One region of the Kitasatospora sp. NPDC059803 genome, then DNA from elsewhere that is predicted to be linked to it. Evidence: riboswitches for the same ligand, from Rfam matches in the RefSeq annotation. Region 1 holds a riboswitch; the other holds the start of a gene.

Region 1 (7,093 bases):
CCGGTCGGCGGAGCGACCGTGCTCGCCGCTCCGAGGAGCGGCTGAGCTTGCTGCTCCGCGGAGCGGCTGTGCTTGCTATTCCGCGGAACGGAAACGCGGGAAGGCGCCGCGGCCGGCGTACTCGGCGGCGTCGTCGAGGATCTCCTCGATGCGCAGCAGCTGGTTGTACTTGGCGACGCGCTCGGAGCGGGCCGGGGCGCCGGTCTTGATCTGGCCGCAGTTGGTGGCGACGGCCAGGTCGGCGATGGTGACGTCCTCGGTCTCGCCGGAGCGGTGCGACATCATGCAGCGGTAGCCGTTGCGCTGGGCCAGCTCGACGGCGTCCAGGGTCTCGGTCAGCGAGCCGATCTGGTTCACCTTCACCAGCAGCGCGTTGGCGGTGCCGGTCTCGATGCCCCTGGCCAGGCGGGCCGGGTTGGTGACGAACAGGTCGTCGCCGACCAGCTGGACCTTGTCGCCCAGCTTGACGGTCATGGCCTTCCAGCCGTCCCAGTCCGACTCGTCCAGCGGGTCCTCGATGGAGACCAGCGGGTAGGCGTCGACCAGCTCGGCGTAGTACTCGATGAGCTCGGCGGCGGAGATGGCCTTGCCCTCGAACTGGTAGGCGCCGTCCTCGTAGAACTCGGACGCGGCGACGTCCAGGGCGAGCGCGATGTCGCGGCCGGGCACGTAGCCGGCCTTCTGGATGGCCTCGGTGATGAGGTCCAGGGCCTCGCGGTTGCTGTCCAGGTTCGGCGCGAAGCCGCCCTCGTCGCCGAGGCCGGTGGACAGGCCGCGCTCCTTCAGCACGCCCTTGAGGGTGTGGTAGACCTCGACGCCCCAGCGGACGGCCTCGGAGAAGGACTCCGCGCCGATCGGGGCGATCATGAACTCCTGGATGTCGACGTTGGAGTCCGCGTGCGAACCGCCGTTGAGGATGTTCATCATCGGAACGGGCAGCACGTGCGCGTTCGGGCCGCCCAGGTAGCGGAACAGCGGCAGGTCGCTGGCCTCGGAGGCGGCGTGCGCCACGGCCAGCGAGACGCCCAGGATCGCGTTGGCGCCGAGCGAGGACTTGTCCGGGGTGGCGTCCAGGTCGAGCATGGCCTGGTCGATCAGGCGCTGCTCGGTGGCGTCGTAGCCGACGAGCTCCGGGCCGATCTGCTCGATGACGGCCAGGACGGCCTTCTCCACGCCCTTGCCGAAGTAGCGGTTCTTGTCACCGTCGCGCAGCTCCAGCGCCTCGAAGGCGCCGGTGGAGGCACCCGACGGGACAGCGGCACGACCGGTGCTGCCGTCGTCGAGGCCGACCTCGACCTCGACCGTGGGGTTGCCACGCGAGTCGAGAATCTCACGGGCTACGACGACATCGATGGACGGCACGAGGCATCTCCTTGCGGAAGCAGGGTCCGGCTGACGTTGGGTGCTGCCGGCGGGACGATTGCGGAGTCGTTACGACCAGAGCCTAACCGCCCCGGCCCCCGGGGCCGCGCTGGCCTCGGTCCCGTCTCAGCGTGTGGCCCCGCTACCCACCAGTAGTTCACCTGCTTGCCCGATCGAAGCGGGCGAATACGGGGGAATGCGGGCGAAGGGGGACGGCGCCCGTCCCCCTTCGCCCGCAGGGCGCGGGCCGCTCAGGGCCCGGGCCGCTCAGCCGAGGTGCAGCACCTGGCCGGGCATGATCAGGTTGGGGTTGCCGCCGACGGTGCCGCGGTTGCCGTCGTACACCGACTGCCAGCCGCCGGACACGCCCTGGGCGGCGGCGATCGTCGACAGCGTGTCGCCGGCCCGGACGGTGTAGTCGTGACCGCCCTGCGCGGCGGCGGGCTGCGCGGCCGGGGCGGACTGTGCGGGCTGCGCGGCGCGGGGCGCGTACTGCGGCTGGGCGGCGGGCTGGCCCGCGTACTGCTGGTAGACGCTCTGGTGGCTGGTCCAGTACCAGGCGCCGTTGTTCTGGTACCAGTACACCTTCGCGTCGGCGTCCCAGCCGGCCTTGCCGGAGAAGCCCTGGGTCTGCGGCTGCGTCTGCTGCGGGGCCTGCTGGACGGGCTGCTGGGCGGCCGGCTTCGGGGCGGCCTGCTGGACCGGCTGCTGGGCGGGCTTCGGGGTCTGCGCCTGCTGGGTCGGCTTGGCGGCGGGCTGCTTGGCGGGCTTGGCATCCGTGGAGGTGTCCACGGAGGCCGGGGCGCCGCCCTTGCTCAGACCGGCCTTCTGGGAGCAGACGGGCCAGGCGCCCGGGCCCTGCGAGGCCAGCACCTTCTCGGCGACCGAGATCTGCTGCGCCTTGCTGGCCTGGTTGGCCTGCGGGGCGTAGGAGGTGCCGCCGTACGCCTTCCAGGTGCTGGACGTGAACTGCAGGCCGCCGGAGAAGCCGTTGCCGGTGTTGATGCTCCAGTTGCCGCCGCTCTCGCACTGGGCGACGGCGTCCCAGGTGGAGGCCGGGGCGGCGGAGGCGCCGGTGGCGGTGAGGAGCGGCATCGCGAGTCCGACGCCGGCCACACCGGCGACGGCGATGGCCTTCTCGGTCTGGGTGCGACGACGGTGGCGGCCAGTTCCAACGAACAGCATGACGAGGTCCCTCTCCGCACGCCTGCGAGGTGAGCTGTCGGGTTCGGACCGGGAGGTGGCCCGGCCGCCGAAAGCGGAAACGATTCCGCTCGGGCGGCTTCACCCCAAGCCGTTGGGGAACGGCAACAAACCTGGTTCCCCCGCCCCTGCCCAGGGTCTGGTCGGTTTCCCGTGACGCGGCGGGCAGGATTCGGCGTTCCGCGCACGAGGTCCGCAGCTGCGAACTCCAGGGAGAGTAGACAGATCATCAGACCAATAACAAGCTCATATCACCGATATCACACACAAATTACGGCGCGTGGTCAATCGCCTACCAACGGCGGCGGTATGTCCGGATTAATGCGGGTTCAGACCTGGCTCCACGACCCGCCGGAGACGCGCCGTCAGCGTGTCGGAGCGTCGGCCGACGTGACCGGCGCGTGCGGAGAGCGGGCCTCCGGAGTGAATTCGACCGGGAGTTCCCGCAGGCCACGCATGATCAGGCCGCCCCGCCAGCGAAGGTTCTCCGGGTTTTCCGCGAGCCGCAGGTCCGGCAGCCGGGAAAGCAGCGTGGTCAGTGCGCTCCGCCCCTCCAGGCGGGCCAGCGGGGCGCCGATGCAGTAGTGGATCCCGTGGCCGAAACCCAGGTGCGGATTGTCCGTGCGGGCCAGGTCCAGGGTGTTCTCGTCCGCGAACCTGGCCGGATCGCGATCCGCCGCGGCCAGCACCACCAGCACCGGATCGCCCACCGGGATGTCCACCCCGCCGATCGACAGCGGCCGCGTCGCGAAGCGCCACGTCGCCATCTCCACCGGCCCGTCGTAGCGCAGGAGTTCCTCGATCCCGGTGTCCAGCAGCGCCGTCTCGCCGCGCACCACCGACTCCTGCAGCAGCCTGCGCTGCTCCGGGTTGCGCAGCAGCGCGTACGTGCCGTTGCCGATCAGGTTGACGGTCGTCTCGAACCCCGCGAACAGGAGGATGAACGCCATCGCGGCGGCCTCGTTCTCGTTCAGGTGCTCGCCGTGGTCGCTCGCCCGGATCAGGCCCGAGATCAGGTCCTCGCCCGGATCCGCCCGCTTGCGGTGGATCAGCTCCAGCAGGTACGCCCGCATCCGCTTCACCGCCCGCCCCACGCCGCCGCGTTGGCCGCCGCCGTGCCGGATCATCATCCCGGCCCAGTCCCGGAAGTCGTCCTGGTCCTCGGCCGGCACGCCCAGCAGGTCGCAGATCGCGTAGATGGGGAGCGGGAACGCGAACTCGTGGATCAGGTCCGCCGAACCGCGCTGCGCGAAGCCGTCGATCAGCCGGTCCGTGAGCTGCTGCACCCGCGGCTCGAACTCCGCCACCCGGCGCGGCGTGAACGCCTTCGACACCAGCCGGCGCAGCCGGGTGTGGTCCGGCGGGTCGATGTTCAGCAGATGCGTCATCAAGTCCGCCTGGCGCTCCCCCGGAATTCCCACCCGCCCGGTGCGGTGCGCCTGCTCGCTGTGGTGCGCCGGGTTCTTCGACAGCCTGCTGTCCGCCAGCGCCTGCCGCGCGTCCGCGTAGCGGGTCACCAACCAGGCCTCCACCCCGCTCGGCAGCGTCGTGCGGTGCACCGGGGCGTGCTCGCGCAACCAGGCGTATGCGGGGTACGGATCGGTGGCGAACTCCCAGGTGAAGAGCTGCGGGGCGGCTGGGTCGGGCTGCACTGGCATGCGTCGACCGTATCCGGTGGGTCGGGGCCGCACCGCCTCCGGCGACCCCGACCGGCGGGGCCGGATCGTCGACACCCGGCGGACGGCCCGCCAACGCTCCGTGGATGCCTCGTGGACGGTCCGTGGACAGCTCTTGGACAGCTCTTGGCCGGGCGGCGGGCGTGACCCTGGTCACCTGAGGGGTAATCCCTGTTGCGGAGGGTCAGGACCTGCCTACGATCCTCCGCAGAAATCGTGGGCGCCGGTGCGGTGTCGCCCACAGGGAGGAGCAGACCATGCGGGTCAGCGGGTCAGTCGTCGTCATCGCGGTACTCGACGGCGGATCGGGAGCCGAGCTCGCCCGCCGGTTCGCCGCCGCCGGAGCCGCCGGAGTGCTGATCGCCGACCAGCGGGCCGGCGTCGCCGAGGACCTCGCCACCGAACTCGACCGGCCGGGCTGCCCCGTCGTCGGCGTCGGCGGCGACATCCGCCGCCCCAGCGACATCGCCGCCCTCGTCGACACCGCCGAGAAGCACCTCGGCCCCATCGACCTGTTCTGCGTCGCCGGCCCCGACGGCGAGCGGATCGTCTCCCTCGCCGAACTGCCCGCCCGCCTCGACCTCGAACGCCTCGCCGAACTCCTCGCCCTCGTCGGCGAGGCCATCGGCGAAGTCGTCCCCCGGCAGCGGCGGCCGATCGAGAACACCGCCACGGCCGCCTGAGGCCCCGCCCGGGCCCGCTACTCGCCGACCGGCTTGAGGCCCTCGGCCGCGCGCACCGCGTCCCGGTAACCGCGCGCGGCCGAGCGCAGCGCCGCGTCCACGTCCACCCCGGCGTCGTGCGCCCGCTGGGCCACCGCCAGCAGCAGCCGGCCCGCCGACTGCGCCGTCAGCTCCGCCGGCAGCGCGTACGGCTCGTCCGGCACGCCCGCGAAGCCCGCCCGGCGCACCCGAGACACCAGCTTCGCCGCGTACGCCAGCGACGGCAGCCCGGCCGGCACGCCGTCCAGCACCGACTCCCGGTCCGCCTTCTCGGCCGCCTTCAGCTGCTCCCAGTTCGCCTCCACCTCGGCGGCGCCCTCCGCCTCGACGTCCCCGAACACGTGCGGGTGCCGGTACATCAGCTTCTCGACGATGTCACCGGCCACGTCGTCGATCGAGAACGCCTCCTCCGGGTGCTCCTCGGCGATCCGGGAGTGGAAGAACACCTGGAGCAGCACGTCGCCCAACTCCTCGCGCAGCGTCTCCCGGTCCCCCTCCTCGATCGCCTCGACCAGCTCGTACGCCTCCTCGACCAGGTACTTCACCAGGCTCTCGTGCGTCTGCTCGGCGTCCCACGGGCAACCGCCCGGCGAGCGCAGCCGGTCCATCACCGACACCAGGTCCAGCAGCCGCGCCCCCGGCAGGTCGTACGACCCCGGCAGCACCTCGATCTCCGGCACCTCACCGGCGTGCTCCACCGCCAGCCGCGCCAGCGCGTCCGTCAGCCCCGGATCCCCGTCCGGGCTGCCCAGCCACACCGTCGGCCCCGCCCCGCCCGGCTGCCCGGTCAGCAGCCGCGCCAGCGCCGGCGCCGCCACCGCCGCCACGACCTCGACCTCCACCCCGGCCTGCCGCACCGCCGCCACCTGCGGATGCCCCGCGTCCGCCGCCAGCACCCGTCCTGCCGACCGCAGTGCCTCCCACGCCGGCCACGCCAGCAATCCGGGGGCCACCCGGTGGGTGGTCGTCAGCAGGATCAGCTTCGCGTCCGGAACATTCGTCGTCACACCCCGAACCTACCCGCCGCCCGCCCGGGGCGGGGACGAGGCGGGAACGGGGCGGACGGTGGGGCGGGCGGGGGCTACTTCTTCGACCCCGCCAGGTCGTCGAACATCGCCGACAGGAACTCGCTGCACCAGCCCAGCAGATCCCGCCCGACCAGCGGCTTGCCGCCGATCCGCCCGGTGCTCGGCCGCGGCACCAGCAGCTGCTGGGCGGCCGCCTTGACCTGGCTGCGCGGGTAGAGCCGGTTCAGCCGCAGCTGCTGGGACTCCCGCAGCTCCACCGGCCCGAACCGGACGTTGGCCCCCTGGAGGGTGATGTCCGCGATGCCGCACCGCCGGGCGTACAGCCGCAGCGCCGCGACCAGCAGCAGGTTCTCCACCGGCTCGGGCAGCTTGCCGTAGCGGTCGACGAGCTCGTCCCGGACCTGCTGGATGTCCGCCTCCGAGTTGACCGCCGCGATCGAGCGGTACGCCTGCAGCCGCAGCCGCTCGCCGGGCGCGTAGTCGTGCGGCACGTGCGCGTCGACCGGCAGCTCGATCTTCACCTCCAGCGGCTCCTCCTCCGGCTCGCCGCCGTTCGCCAGCGACTCGCGGAACTCGGCCACCGCCTCGCCGACCATCCGCATGTAGAGGTCGAAGCCGACGCCCGCGATGTGCCCGGACTGCTCGCCGCCGAGCAGGTTGCCGGCGCCGCGGATCTCCAGGTCCTTCATCGCCACGTACATGCCGGCGCCCATCTCGGTGTGCTGGGCGATGGTGGCCAGGCGCTCGTGCGCGGTCTCGGTGAGCGGCTTCTCCGGCGGGTACAGCATGTACGCGTAGCCGCGCTCGCGGCCCCGGCCGACCCGGCCGCGCAGCTGGTGCAGCTGGGAGAGGCCGAAGGTGTCCCCGCGCTCGACGATCAGGGTGTTGGCGTTGGAGATGTCGATGCCGGACTCCACGATCGTGGTCGACACCAGGACGTCGAACTCCTTCTCCCAGAAGTCGACGACGACCTTCTCCAGCTGGTTCTCCCCCATCTGCCCGTGCGCGGTGGCGATCCGCGCCTCGGGGACGAGGTCCTTGAGCCGGGCGGCCGCCTTGTCGATCGACTCCACCCGGTTGTGGATGTAGAACACCTGGCCCT
Region 2 (7,093 bases), on a different contig from region 1:
TGCAGCCAGCCCGCGTGCACGAAGAGCCCGGTGAGGACGGACAGCGCCGGGTGCTTGGCCGGGGTGGGCGCGGCCGGGCAGCCCGGGGCCGGGTCGGGGGCCTGGGCCAGCTGCTCGGCGGTCAGCGGGCGGCCGGCCAGCACCTCGGCGGGGATGACGCCCCAGCGCTGCTCGTACCGCTGCTCCGCGCAGAGCCGGGACTGGCCGGTGCCGTACAGCGGATTGAGCCCGGCGGCCGGGCCCAGCAGGAACACCAGGGTGTTGACCGCGATCAGGGCGTAGGTGACCGCCGGGGCAGGCACGGACGGGCGTTCGCCCCACGCGTCGGTGTGCCCGGGGGCCGTCAGTGCCATGCGGCCAAGCATCCCTCCGTGTCGGGCGTGTGACACGGCCTTGTACGGCAGGTGGACTAGCCCGCTCGTTCTCCTGACTGGTGGCCGGGATGGTTGCCTCAGGCAATAGGCTTGGGGCGGGCAATCCCGCCTCCCGCCGCCGACGCCGGGGCCCCGGGGGGAGCGCCTAGCCCACCCAGGGACCACCCGAGAGGACCCCCGATGACCGTCCCCGCCCTGACCGCCGAGACGCGCTGGCGCTGCACCCTGTGCGGAAACCTCACCCGCTTCGACGTGACCCGCACCGCGCGGGTCACCGAGTTCCTGCACTTCGACCTGGCCGGCGAGTCCAAGGTCGAGGAGACCGAGGTGCTGAGCGAGACGATCGAGTCGGTGCGCTGCCGCTGGTGCAACGCCGTGGACCAGGTCGAGCTGGTGGCCCGTCCGGGCGCCGAGAGCGCGGAGGCCTCCGCCGAGCAGGGTTGACGCCCGACGGCGCGGGGGGCGGGTGCGCGGCGCGCCTGCCCGCCGCGCTGGGACAATACAGACAGGACGCACGGAGCGTGACGACAGGGCGGCGGCCGCGGGCCGTGACCCCGTAGGACCAGGATCGGAGCCGAGGACGTGGTGGACGCAGCGAGGGAGCCCGCCGAAGCGCAGGGGCTTCAGCCTGCTGCCGCCGCGCAGGCGCAGGCCGCCGACGCGGCCCCGTCCGGGCCCGCGGCCGTCGGCGAGGCGGCGGGTTCCGATGCGTCGGTGGGCTCCGGCGAGGCGGTGGGTTCCGGCGAGGCGGTGGCGGAGCGTGCTGCCGAGAAGCTGGACCGGCCGCTGCCCGAGGGCGTGCGCCGGCGCGTGGTCGGCCTGGCCTCGGACGCGCTCGGCGGGCTGCCGCCCGGCGAGCTCCCGCAGAGCCTGCGCCAGTACGTCAAGTTCACCCCGGCCCGGCGGGCCAAGTACGCGGCCACGGCGCTGGCCGCGGCGCTGGAGTCGGAGCCGGCGTTCCGGGTGCGGATAGCGGAGCGGTTGAGGCTGGGCCAGCCGGACCTGGTGAAGGCGTTGGAGTCGGGCAGCGTCCCGGGCGCCGCCGATCCGATGGACGTCGCGGCCGCCGCCTACCTGGTGCGGTCGGCCGGCTGGAGCCGGCTGGTGGCCGAGGCCGGGGAGGAGGCCGAGCGGGCCGGCGCCGAGGGTGCGGCCGCCGAGGCCACCCGGCTGGTGGAGAAGTTGCAGGCGGAGCTCGCCGAGCTGCGGTCAGCGGCCCGGGCGGACCTGGAGCGGCAGCGTGCGGAGTCCGAGGACGTCCGCCGGGAGGCCGAGTCGCTGCGGAAGAAGGTGCGCTCGCTGGAGAGCGACACCCGCCGGGCGCAGGCCGAGACCAGGCGGCTGACCGCCGAGCTGGAGGCCGCGAGGGCGCAGGCGGCCACCGAGCGCGGCGCTGCGGAGTCCGAGGCGCGGCGGCTGCGGCACCGGGTCGGCGAGCTGGAGACGGCGGCCGAGCAGGGCCGCCGGTCGGCCCGCGAGGGCCGCAGCGTCGAGGACATGCGGCTGCGGCTGCTGCTGGACACGGTGCTGCAGTCGGCGCAGGGGCTCCAGCGGGAGCTGGCGCTGCCGGTCTCCCAGATCCGGCCGGGGGACCTGGTGGAGGCGGTGGTGCCGGGGGCGGCCTCGCCGCACGACGTGGCCCGGCGCGGTCTGGCCGACGACGATCCGGCGCTGCTGGACCAGTTGCTGGCGATCCCGCAGGTGCACCTGGTGGTGGACGGCTACAACGTGACCAAGACGGGCTATCCGACGCTGCCGCTGGAGCAGCAGCGGATCCGGCTGCTGGGCGGGCTGGCGATGCTGGCCCAGCGCACGCAGGCGGAGGTCACCTGCGTGTTCGACGGGCAGGACCTGGACGTTCCGGTGATCATGGCGCCACCGCGGGGGGTGCGGGTGCGGTTCAGCCGGACCGGCGAGACCGCGGACGAGCTGATCCGCCGTCTGGTGCGGGCCGAGCCGCAGGGGCGTCCGGTGGTGGTGGTGTCCACCGACCGGGAGGTCGCGGAGGGCGTGCGGAAGGCGGGCGCGCGCCCCGTGGCTTCCGTTCTGCTGCTGAACCGGCTGGCGCGGCCCTGACGGCTGCCTCGACGGAATGACGCCTGGTCAGCGCCCGGTTTGCGGCGGTGTGCACATCCGGTGAAGCCTGCGGGGGAAGTGGAGTTCACGCCTTCGGGGGAGTGGCAAAACCCGTGGATCTTCCCTAGGGTGTGGCGTCAAACCTATTTTCCGGATTCTCACCTGATCGGGTGAGGCCGATGGAAGAAGGAGCAATTCCCTTGGCCTCCCACCGCCGTCCCAAGCAGCCGAGCCGCGCCCGGGTCTCCGTGCTCACCGCTGCCGCGGCGACCGCGGTCGCCCTCTCCGCGCAGGTCGCCGCGCACGCCGCGCCCCAGCCCAGCAAGAGCGACGTCAAGGCGCAGATCGACCAGCTCCAGCAGGACCAGGAGCAGGCGGCGGAGAAGTACAACGGCGCTAAGGAGCGGGCCGACCAGCTCCGCAAGCAGTCCGACCAGCTGCAGGACAAGGTGGCCCGCAGCCAGGACGAGATGACCCAGCTCCAGACCGGCCTGGCCGGCGTGGCGGGCGAGCAGTACCGCACCGGCGGCATCGACCCGTCCGTCCAGCTGATGCTCTCCTCGGACCCGTCCGGCTACCTGGAGAAGGCGTCCAGCGCCCAGCAGGCCAGCGCCAGCGAGTCCGAGGCGCTCAAGGGCCTGCTGGACCAGCAGCGTCGGCTGGACCAGGAGAAGTCCGAGGCCGCCGCCGTCCTGGCCTCGCTCGACTCCACCACCAAGGACCTGAACCAGGCCAAGACGGACGTCAACCAGAAGCTCAAGGCCGCGCAGGATCTGCTGAACTCGCTCAGCGCCTCCGACCGCGCCGCGCTGCGGGCCCAGCAGCAGCAGGACGACCGCGCCTCGCGCGGCAGCGACCGGGCCGACCTCGGCAGCCTCCCGCAGGCCGGCGGCTACGCGGGCGTGGCCGTCGCCAAGGCGATGAGCAAGCAGGGCTCGCCGTACGTGTGGGGCGCCACCGGCTCGACCACCTTCGACTGCTCGGGCCTGATGGTCTGGGCGTACGGCCAGGCCGGCGTCTCGCTGCCGCGTACCTCGCAGGAGCAGGGCAACGTCGGCACCAAGGTCACGCTGGACCAGGCCCAGCCGGGCGACCTGGTCATCTACGGCCCCGACCGGCACCACGTCGGGATGTACATCGGCAACGGCATGGTGGTGCACGCGCCGCACACCGGCGACGTGGTGAAGGTGATGAAGGTCGACGCGATGCCGATCAACACGATCCGCCGGGTCTGACGGCCCGACACGCCCGAAGGGCCCCGTCCGGGCCTGTGATCCACGCCACCCTCCGACCGGGGGTGGCGTTCGGGTTTTGTCCGTCGCGCGAGTCCCCGGTGAAGACTGATCAGCTTTGCGTACGGCGGTGATCACTATGTGTCATATTCACAAAAGAACTTTGGTCTTCTTCCGTCTTTTTTCTGACAAGGATTTGAACGGATCACGGTTCAGTTACTAGGGTCGTGCCCCGAGCCACCGCACTCCCGATCGCCCAGCCAGGGTGACGGCGGTGGTTTCCGTCGAGTTCGTGACGCAGCGGGGCGGGCCCAGTGCCTGCCCGACGGGGAGCCCAGCAGTCGGGGGTGCTGTCGAACGGAGCCGGGGAACCACGTTCCTCCGGGGTGAATCGGCGCCAGGTCGGCCGGTGGAACGGCCGTGAGGCGTCGTAGGGCACGCTTCCGGCCCGAACCCGTCAGCTCACCCGGTAGACGGCGTAGGAAGAAGGAGTCCGCCTTCGTGGCGTCCCATCGTCGTCCCAAGCCCGCTAGTCGCACCCGGGTCTCGATCATGACCGGCTTCGCCGCCGCGGCCGTCGCGCTGTCCGCGCAGTCCGGCGCCCACGCCGACCCGCAGCCGACCAAGGACCAGGTCAAGGAGCAGGTCGACCAGCTCAACGAGCAGGCCGAGGTCGCGACCGAGAAGCTCAACGCCGCCCAGGAGAAGCAGCAGCAGCTGCAGAAGCAGGTCACCGACCTCCAGGACCAGGTGGCGCGGCAGCAGGGGCAGGTGACCGACCTTCAGGGCGGCCTGGCCGAGATCGCCGGCGAGCAGTACCGCAACGGCGGCATATCGCAGACCGTCCAGCTGATGTTCTCCGCCAGCCCGGACACCTTCCTGAGCCAGGCCGACACGCTGAACCAGGCCGGCGGCACCCAGAAGGGCCAGCTCAAGCAGCTCCAGGACGAGCAGCGCAAGCTCGACCAGGTGCGCTCCGAGGCCCAGGGCAAGCTCGCCGAGATGGAGACCACCACCCAGCAGCTGAAGAGCGCCAAGGACGAGGTCCAGGGCAAGCTCAAGGCCGCGCAGGACCTCTTCAACACCCTGTCCGAGCAGGAGCGCCAGGCGATCCGCGCGGCCGAGGAGAAGGCCGCCGCCGAGGCCAAGGCGAAGGCCGACGCCGCCGCGAAGGCCGCCCAGCAGCAGGCGGCGGCCCAGCAGGCCGCCGACCGCTCCTCCCGCGACAACAGCCGCACCGACCTGAGCGCGTCGCAGGCCCCCGCCGCGCCGGTCACCAAGCCGAGCGCCGGCAGCTCGCGCGGCGCCGCGGCGCTGTCCATCGCCGCCTCCAAGATCGGCAGCCCGTACGTCTACGGCGCCTCCGGCCCCGGCTCCTTCGACTGCTCGGGCCTGATGGTCTGGGCGTTCAACCAGGTCGACGTGGCGCTGCCGCGCACCTCGCAGGAGCAGGCCCACGCCGGTACCCGGATCGGCACCGACCTCTCCCAGGCCCAGCCCGGCGACCTGCTGATCTTCTACGGGGACGCCCACCACGTCGGCATCTACGCCGGCAACGGCCAGGTGCTGCACGCGCCCAAGCCCGGCGCGTCGGTCCGCTACGAGGCGGTCGGCAACATGCCGCTGACCTCCATCGTGCGGGTCTGATCCCCGCGCAGGCCCTCCCAGGCCCGGCCTTCCACCACGGAAGGCCGGGCCAGCGGCTTTTCCGGCGCCTCGGACTGATGTCCGATTACGGGTCAAATATTCGGGTTGGCAGGGGTTTGGACTCGGTTGCCCGGACTCGCTAACGTCTGCCACCGGACTCCGCTTCCAGGGCCGCCCGCGTTGGTGCGGCGGCGGGGCCCCACCGCCGGATCGGAGCCGCTGCCGCCATGCCCGTGCACCGTCGTCCCCAACTGCTCGCCCGTGCGCTGGTGCTGACCGCGGCCGCCACCACCGCCCTGGGCGTGACGGCGGGCGGCAGCGCCCAGGCCGCCCCCGCCGTGCCGGACACGCCCACCCGCAAGGACGTCAAGGCGCAGGTGGAACAGCTCTACGGCGAGGCCGAGCAGGCGTCCGAGAAGTACAACGCCGCCCTGGAGACGCAGCAGCGCCTCCAGGGCGAGACGACCGTCCTCCAGGGCGAGATCGCCGTCGCCCAGGACCAGCTCAACCAGTTGCGCGGCGACCTCGCCACCGTGGCCGGCGCCGAGTACCGCGGCGGCGGCATGGCCCAGACCGTCCAGCTGATGCTCTCCACCGACCCGGAGGGCTACCTGTCCCGGGCCCGCACCCTCGACCAGGCCGCCGAGCGGCAGCAGGAGACCCTGCACGAACTGGCCACCCGCCAGCGCCGGCTCGACCAGCGCCGCACCGAGACCGCCGGAAAGCTCGCCGAACTCGACCAGGCCCGCCGCTCGCTCGCCGACAGCAAGCAGCAGATCCAGCAGCGGCTCACCAAGGCCCAGCGGCTGCTGAACAGCCTGGGCGTCGCCGAGCGGGCCCGGATGGCCGCCCAGGACGCCCAGGAGGCCGAGCAGCGCGCCACCCGGGGCACCGACCGGCTGGACCTCGGCACGGCCCCGCCCGCCTCCGAGCGCGGGGCGGCCGCACTGGCCGCCGCGGTGCGGATGATCGGCTCGCCCTACCTCTACGGATCCACCGGGCCCCGCGCCTTCGACTGCTCCGGTCTGATGTACTACAGCTGGCGGCAGGCCGGAGTGACCCTGCCGCGCACCTCGCAGGCCCAGGCGTACGCCGGGCAGCGGGTCAGCCTCTCCGAAGCGCGGCCGGGAGACCTGGTGATCTTCTACCGGGACATGCACCACGTCGGGATGTACGCCGGCGGCGGGGTGATCGTGCACGCCCCCTACCCGGGCGCCAGGGTCCGCTACGAGAGCGTCAACGCGATGCCGGTCGCGGGGGTGGTCCGGCTCTGAGCCCGGCACCGTCCGACCCCGACACCCCCCACCCGATAGGCGGCGCCCGCCGGACGCTGTCCCGGCGCGGTGCGCTGCTGCTCGCGGTCGGCGGGCTGGCCCAGCTGTCGCTGCCGCCGGCCGCCCCGGCGGCCCCCTCGGCGGCCGGGCGGGCGTCGGGCCGGTGGGCGGCGGACCGGCGGGCCGAGGTGGCCGCGCTGCTGGACGCGCGGGCCCGGGCGCTGCCCTCCTGGTCCGGACCGGCGGCGATCGAGGCCGGCTACCGCAACCTGGTGCTCGGCGCGGACGCCGGGCCGGAGCGGCTCACGGCCGCCGCCGACCTGGCGGTCCGGATCACCGGGTACGACGACTACCCGGTGGTGTACCCGCGCCGGATCGACCTGGTCCGGGCCGGCGGCAGCTGGCGGGTCGACCGGGAGGAGAGCGCGAGCGGGCCCCCGGCACTCTGGGACCTCGGCTCCGCCCGGTCCGCGGCGGGCGCGCACTGCCT

Evidence for each region. Region 1 has a riboswitch for cyclic di-AMP ahead of ACFV6I_RS16620 (transglycosylase family protein). Riboswitches for the same ligand answer to the same signal wherever they lie in the genome.
Region 2: linked by a shared signal. The riboswitch ahead of ACFV6I_RS12595 (NlpC/P60 family protein) and the one ahead of ACFV6I_RS16620 (transglycosylase family protein) in region 1 are both predicted to bind cyclic di-AMP.

The regions. Positions count from the first base shown of each region.
Region 1 covers NZ_JBHWIJ010000088.1:134-7,226, forward strand. The annotation lists gene eno (phosphopyruvate hydratase) at 76-1,362, opposite strand; gene ACFV6I_RS16620 (transglycosylase family protein) at 1,630-2,547, opposite strand; cyclic di-AMP (ydaO/yuaA leader) riboswitch at 2,553-2,720, opposite strand; gene ACFV6I_RS16625 (cytochrome P450) at 2,931-4,223, opposite strand; gene ACFV6I_RS16630 (SDR family NAD(P)-dependent oxidoreductase) at 4,499-4,924, shown strand; gene ACFV6I_RS16635 (MazG family protein) at 4,942-5,970, opposite strand; partial or broken gene mfd (transcription-repair coupling factor) at 6,045-7,093, opposite strand, start outside.
Region 2 covers NZ_JBHWIJ010000057.1:9,044-16,136, reverse strand. The annotation lists gene ACFV6I_RS12615 (rhomboid family intramembrane serine protease) at 1-353, opposite strand, end outside; gene ACFV6I_RS12610 (hypothetical protein) at 555-818, shown strand; gene ACFV6I_RS12605 (NYN domain-containing protein) at 1,089-2,450, shown strand; gene ACFV6I_RS12600 (NlpC/P60 family protein) at 2,651-3,685, shown strand; cyclic di-AMP (ydaO/yuaA leader) riboswitch at 4,024-4,173, shown strand; gene ACFV6I_RS12595 (NlpC/P60 family protein) at 4,184-5,329, shown strand; gene ACFV6I_RS12590 (NlpC/P60 family protein) at 5,557-6,603, shown strand; gene ACFV6I_RS12585 (hypothetical protein) at 6,792-7,093, shown strand, end outside.